DNA from 3 places in the Kerstersia similis genome. Region 1 is predicted to be linked to each of the others. Evidence: predicted binding sites of a transcription regulator. Region 1 holds the regulator's gene; each other region holds the start of a gene.
The links. The regulator FNR, encoded in region 1, switches genes on or off when oxygen is low (the NO sensors DNR and NnrR bind a similar motif). The targets are predictions, from matches to a motif close to TTGATNNNNATCAA.

Region 1 (2,268 bases):
GATCCCTAACCTGAGCCTGCCAGGAATCAAGATATTTGCCGATGGCGTGCTGGAGTATCCGGCGCAAAGCGCCGCCCTGCTAGGCCAGTATGGCAATTCAGGCATGCGCGGCGAGATGTTGCTGAGCCGTGATGGCTTGCAGGCACTGGTGGATGCGGCGGATGCGCGCGGTTGGCTGGTGCATATCCACGCGCTGGGCGACCGAGCCGTGCGTGAATCGTTGGATGCCTTCGAGTGCGCCCGCCAGCGGCGGGAGAGCGGCATATCGCACTCCATCACGCATCTGCAATTGGTGGATCCGACGGATTATCCCCGTTTTGCGCGCCTGGGCGTGATCGCTGTGATGCAGCTGCATTGGGCCGAGATGGACAATTACCTGCTGGATCTGGTCAAGCCCTATCTGAGCGAGCAGGCGTTCATGGGGCAGTATCCGGCCCGCTCTCTGCAAACGCAGGGGGCCGTCATTGCGGGTGCCAGCGATTGGCCGATTTCAACGGCCAACCCCTGGGAAGCCATGCACCATGCAATGACGCGCCTGGGGCCCGAGGGGGGCTTGAACCCGGCCGAGCGCATGGATGCCAGCAGCATGCTGCTGGCCTATACCCGGCATGCCGCGCAGGCCATCGGCCAGGCTGAGCAGATCGGATCATTGGCCGCGGGCAAACAGGCAGACTTTATTGTCCTGGACAGGGATGTGCTGGCGGTCGATGCCGCAGCCTTGAAAGAGACCCAGGTGCTGGCCACTTATTTTGCCGGCCGAAAGATATATGAAGCGCCATAGCGCCATATAGGGCCGGCTATGTCGGGCAAGAGGGCAGAACCCTGGCCGGCGAGCCGGGGCTGCCGCGTTCAGGCGGCGTCTTTTTCTTTTTCGATCAGCTTGTGCAGCTTCTCTTTGTCGAGCAGTTGCACCTGGCGCTGATTGACGCGGATCAGCTCTTCGCGGGCAAAACGTGAAAACAGCCGGCTGACGGTTTCCAGGGTGAGCCCCAGGTAATTGCCGATTTCCTCACGGCTCATGCGCATGACGAACTCGGTGGAGGAGTAGCCCAGCGCCGAGAGACGGGTGGAAAGATTCAGCAGGAATGCCGCCAGACGCTGTTCGGCACGCATGGATCCCAAGGCCATCAGCATCTGGTGCGACCGCGAAATTTCGCGGCTCATCAGGCGCAGGATCTGTTGCTGCAGGCTGGGCAGGTGGCGTGCAAGATTGTCCAGGTCTTCCAGGTGGATGACGCAGACTTCGGCATCTTCCAGGGCGACGGCATTGGAGACATGGTGGCCTTCTACCATGCCATCGAGGCCGACAATTTCACCGGGAAGGTGAAAGCCGGTGATCTGGAATTGCCCCTGGGCATTTTCGATCTGGGTCTTGAGGGTACCGATGCGGACGCTGTAGATCGCCGTCAAGGGTTCGTGCAGCGTGTAGAGCGGCTGGCCTTTTTCGATGCGCAGGCGCTCCTTGATCAGGCCATCGAGTTTGGCGACGTCGTGGGTATTCATGCCAATCGGCAGGCAGACATGCCCCAGCATGCAACTGGAACAGTGCACGGCTTCAGAGGGCAGGAGGACTCGTTTGGCCATGGATGGGTGTGAATTCCGTGAGAGAGGCGGCAGCAGGCATACCGTAAGACCCGGGCAGAGCATCGAACAAACGTTTGAAATTTGCCCGGAATCTGTCCGATGATTTCAAAGGATTGTAATTGACTTTGCTCAATAAGACGCAAAATGGCCGGCTACCCCTGGTTTCAGGGCTAGCCGGCCATGGTGTTGCCAGGCTTAGAGGACGTCGCCGGCGTAGTCCGCCAGGCGCGAGCGTTCGCCGCGTTGCAGGGTGATATGGCCGGCGTGCGGCCAGCCTTTGAAGCGATCCACCACGTAGGTCAGGCCGGAGCTGCCTTCGGTCAGGTACGGGGTGTCGATCTGGGCGATATTGCCCAGGCAGACGACCTTGGTTCCCGGTCCGGCGCGGGTGACCAGGGTTTTCATCTGCTTGGGCGTCAGGTTTTGCGCTTCGTCGATGATCAGGTACTTATTGAGGAAAGTGCGGCCGCGCATGAAGTTGAGCGACTTGACCTTGATGTGCGAACGGATCAGGTCCAGCGTGGCATTCTGGTTCCAGTCGCCGCCGTTGGTGCCGCTGGTCGAGTGCAGGACTTCCAGGTTGTCGTCCAGCGCGCCCATCCAGGGCTGCATCTTTTCTTCTTCCGTGCCGGGCAGGAAACCGATGTCATCGCCCACGGGCACGGTGATGCGCGTCATGATGAT
Region 2 (2,268 bases), on a different contig from region 1:
CTTGGCAGTCCAGCTCAGGCTATCCGGGCCGCAATTGCCGCTGCGTTCAATGCCGCGAGGCAGTATCCACAGGTTGGTATGCATGTCGGACTTCCAGTCCATGGAACGGGCGGTGAAGACTTGGCCCTGATTACCGTGATAGACGATTCGTGTGCACATGGGAGGGTAAGCTCGAGAGAGGGACCTGCTGGTTGGAAGGGGCGCTGGCAGGCATCTGTGAACGCCGAACCGCGCTGCGGTGTTGTAACAGAAATAAGAGTCAATCGTGCAGGCACCGGGGGTATCGGCCGGACTTTTGGAAACGAGTGGCAGCCCTTCAGTGTAGCGGTGTGCCAGGTACGGCGGCGCAGGGGGAGCGTGAAGGAATGACAAGGCGAAAACGACGAAGGCGCCAGCGCCCTGAGGGGGCCTGGCGCCTTCGGGAAGATGGGCGCCGCCAGGGGTTTGGCGGCACGCATCCCACTACGCTTAGAAGCGGTAGCCGATGGCCACGGTGCCGACCCACGGGTCGATCTTGGCCTTGCCGATCTTCTCGCCGTTGAGCTTCACGTTCGAGCTGATGTCGATGTAGCGCACATCGGCGTTGATGAACCAGTTCTTGTCGAGTGCGACGTCCACGCCAACTTGTGCGGCCACACCCCAGGAATCGCTCAGGCGCAGCTTGTTGCCGGCGATATCGCCGCGAGCCTTGGTGTCGAAGAACGTGGTGTAGTTCAAGCCGACGCCGACATACGGCTGCACGGTGGAGTCGGGCAGGAAGTGCCATTGCAGGCTCAGCGTGGGCGGCAAGTGCTTGGTCTTGCCGATGTAGCCGTTGACCGCGCCGTCAGCATTGATATCGTGGCTGAACGGGATGGCGCCCAACAATTCGATACCGATGTTGCGGGTGGCCATGTAGGTCAGCGAGATGCTGGGGCGGGTGCTGTTGCCAACGTCCAGCTTGGCAGCGCCACCCAGGATGTCGCCGTTATTCGATTTGGGGTGCACATGGCTGACGCCGACTTTCAACAGCCAATCGCCTTCTTCATAGGCATGGGCCAGGGGCGATGCCAGCAGGCCGGCGCCCAGCAACAGGGCGGCCATAGGCTTGAGGGTGCGGATGCTCATCTGACTTCTCCAGAATTTGATCATTGCGATATAAACCACACTGCGAGCATGCCTTTTCCACCGGACAGTGGATTTGATGTGCCGCAATAAATTCGGGTTTTGTCAGAGAAGTCTGAGGTTCAGGCGTACTTGACGCGGAGAATGTTGCTTTCCTGCCTCACTCGGCGCGTCGCGGGCAGCCAGGCTGTGCTTGCCGCTGCCCGCCCATCGCCGTTAAGGTTTGGCGCAGGCGGCTTCCGGCGCAGGGGCCCCCTGCTGAAAGCATTGGCGTACCGGTGGGGTGGCTTGATTTGTCTCGTCGAAGAATTCCAGCCAGCCATGCATCTGTTGTTGTGAGTTCAGGTGCGTACGGGACTGGAGCCGGTTGTTCGAGTATTGCTCTATGACTTCCCCGTCCGGGAGATAGCGGATGATGGCGACGGCACTGCGCAATGGCGGAATCGAGGGCACCAGCGAAGGGGGCGTGTCGATCAGGGTGAAGGTCACCTGCAGGTCATCGGCCTGCCCCATATAGCCTCGGCCGTAAGTGATGCTGTAAGTGGCCTGGCCCGCAGTCTGGCCTGGCTGAGCCGTGGCACGCAATTCACCGGACGGCTGGCGTTGAAAGAGTTTCGTATGTGAGGCTTCGATGACGCTCAGGGTACGAGCGGGGTTGCCCTGGGCATCATATTGGGCGATTCCGCGCTGGCGCGATTTCACGGTCGAGACCAGGTCGGCAAAGTCCAGGCGGGTTTCACTGTCCCAGATATATTCCGTCATCCCCGTCAGTTTGCCGGTTGTGGGGCAGGGCCCGCTGAGTATGTCCAGCTGGCCGGACACGGTTTCCGTTGCCATGCCGCCTTTGCGTGCTTCCTCTTCCAGGGCTGTGATGATTGTTGGGCCCAGTACGGCAAGCCTGGCATCGGCTGGTGAAAGCTTGCATGCCGTGGCGTTCCGCGCATCGAAAATGCTCGCCGGGCGCGAGAGCAGGATCGAAAAGGTTTCGATGGCCAAAGGCAGGTTGGCCAAGGCATCGCTGACTGGCATGCCCTGGAAGGCCTCGGCAGGCGGGCTGAATTCGGCATGGGCCGGAAGCTGGATCAGCCCCAAAGGCAGCAGCAGGCCGGCAAACAGGCGCGCATAGGGCAAGGCAGCAGAGGGTGGGGCAGAATGATAGGCAGT
Region 3 (2,268 bases), on a different contig from region 1:
CAGCCTGATCCGCCCGGAAGCCACCGGCTACGGCACGGTGTACTTCGCCCAACACATGCTGCAAGCCCAGGGCAAGTCCTTCGACGGCCTGCGGGTCGCGGTATCCGGCTCGGGCAACGTCGCTCAATATGCGGTCGAAAAAGCCATGCAGCTGGGCGCCAAGGTGCTGACGGTTTCCGATTCCCAAGGCTTCGTCTTCGATGCCGAAGGCTTCACGCCGGAAAAACTGCAAGCGCTGATGCACATCAAGAATGCGGAACGCCAGCCGCTGAAGGTCTATGCCGAACGTTTCGGCCTGCCCTTCCACGCCGGCCAGCGTCCCTGGGGCGTGGCGGTCGATGTGGCCCTGCCCTGCGCCACGCAGAACGAGCTGGAAATCGAAGATGCACGCACGCTGATCAAGAATGGCGTAACCTGCGTGGCGGAAGGCGCCAATATGCCTTCCACGCTGGAAGCTGCCCATGCCTTCATCGAAGCCGGTGTTCTGTATGCACCGGGCAAGGCCAGCAACGCCGGCGGCGTTGCCGTGTCGGGCCTGGAAATGAGCCAGAACGCCATGCGCCTGTCCTGGACGCGTGATGAAGTCGATGCCCGCCTGCAGGCCATCATGAACGATATCCATGCCAACTGTGTGCGCTACGGCACCAGCGATACGACCGGCAAGGTCAACTATCTGGATGGCGCGAATATCGCCGGCTTTGTCAAAGTCGCCGATGCCATGCTGCATCAAGGGCTGTATTGATCCCTGGTCGCTGATCGCCCTGGCGCGCGGCATGCGCCAGGCGCTGACACAGGCCATGGCGTGCACAGCGCCGGCCACTCGAAACCCCGAAGCCTGGACACGAATCCGGCCTTCGGGGTTTTCCATTGGCAGCACCGGCAGCCATCCCTCCTGATACCCATCCGCCAACGGCGTATCGCCTGGCTATCGCGGGAAGATTGCCGGACTTCGCAGGCCTTGTTCCCGCAGGGCTTGATACACGTCAAAACGCAACGGTTGACGTCGCGGCATGATATCGTCAAGACCCTGTATTCCGCTTGGCCCTATGCCGGAGACAAATGCCATGCCCCATTCCGACGATGCTGCACAACGCACCATCCTTCTGACCACCGACCTCAGCGCACGCTGCGACCGTGCGCTGGATCGCGCCGTTCAGCTCGCTCGCGCCCGCCAGGCGCGGCTGGTCGCGCTGCATGTTATCGAACCGTCGTTGACCGCGCAGCTGATCACGCCGTCCTGGCGCAAGATGGCGCCCAATCATCGCAGCCTGGCCGAGCGCCGCCTGCTCGATGATCTGGCAGAAAGCGGCGTGGACATCGAAGTCCGCGTGGAACAGGGCAAGGCATTGGATGTCATCCTGCAGGTCGCGGAAGAAACCCAGGCCGAGCTGGTCGTGGCCGGCGTGGCCCGTGACGAAACTCTGGGCCGCCTGCTGCTGGGCACCACGGTGGAAAAGCTGGTGCGCCATATCCCCGTGCCGGTACTGGTGGTCAAGGAACGCCCGCGCCACCCCTACCGCAATGTGCTGGTTGCGACCGACTTCTCCGAAGGCTCGCGCCATGCCGTCGATGCCATTCTGAACCTGCTGCCGGGCACGCCGTTCAAGCTCTATCACGCGCTGGAACTGCCCACGGCCACTGGCGTGCTGCACACGCAAACCCTCATCAATGGTTTCCGCCAGGCTGCCAAGCAAACCGGCGAGGAATTCCTGGATGACACCGCCGGCCTGCAAGACGGCCAGCGTCCGGAAATCCTCATCGAAATCGGGGACTCCGTCTCGCTGCTGTCCGAATACGCCTACAAGAATCACGTGGATCTGGTCGCCGTCGGCACGCACGGCCTGACCGGCATCCTGCGCACGGCCATCGGCAGCATCGCCGCCAGCCTGCTGGAAAACCTTTCCTGCGATGTACTGGTGGTACGCCAGCCCCACGAAATAGACGACGAAATCTGATGCCCGCCTGACGGCAACGCCATGCGCACCGCCGCCGGCCCACCCAGGCCCGGCGGCATTTTTTTGGGCGGCACCTGGCTGGCTGCGGGCCTACCCGGCAACTCTCCGGTCGTGCCGTTTCCTGCCCCGCCCCCCTGTACGCACGGACTCAGCCACCCGATGGGTTCTGCCGTGCATCCAGGTCTTCGATCTCTGTCTTGCGGCGGCAGAGCAGCCACAGGCCGGGCACGGCAATCACAACCGACACCAGAAAGAAACCGGCCCAGCCCAGCCAGCCTACCAGCAGCGGCGTCAGCGGCCCGGCAATGTAGGT

Region 2: ACNA1V_RS05555 (OmpW/AlkL family protein) is a predicted target of FNR. The motif match lies at 1,181-1,194, and genes of this name have one in related genera.
Region 3: ACNA1V_RS14020 (universal stress protein) is a predicted target of FNR. The motif match lies at 974-987, and genes of this name have one in related genera.

Annotation. Positions count from the first base shown of each region.
Region 1 is NZ_CBCSIQ010000001.1:123,315-125,582, forward strand. It holds gene ACNA1V_RS00465 (amidohydrolase) at 1-781, shown strand, start outside; gene fnr (fumarate/nitrate reduction transcriptional regulator Fnr) at 850-1,584, opposite strand; gene ACNA1V_RS00475 (PhoH family protein) at 1,780-2,268, opposite strand, start outside.
Region 2 is NZ_CBCSIQ010000006.1:39,047-41,314, reverse strand. It holds gene ACNA1V_RS05560 (linear amide C-N hydrolase) at 1-159, opposite strand, end outside; gene ACNA1V_RS05555 (OmpW/AlkL family protein) at 469-1,107, opposite strand; gene ACNA1V_RS05550 (hypothetical protein) at 1,321-2,268, opposite strand, start outside.
Region 3 is NZ_CBCSIQ010000025.1:7,725-9,992, reverse strand. It holds gene gdhA (NADP-specific glutamate dehydrogenase) at 1-742, shown strand, start outside; gene ACNA1V_RS14020 (universal stress protein) at 1,065-1,955, shown strand; gene ACNA1V_RS14015 (AmpG family muropeptide MFS transporter) at 2,104-2,268, opposite strand, start outside.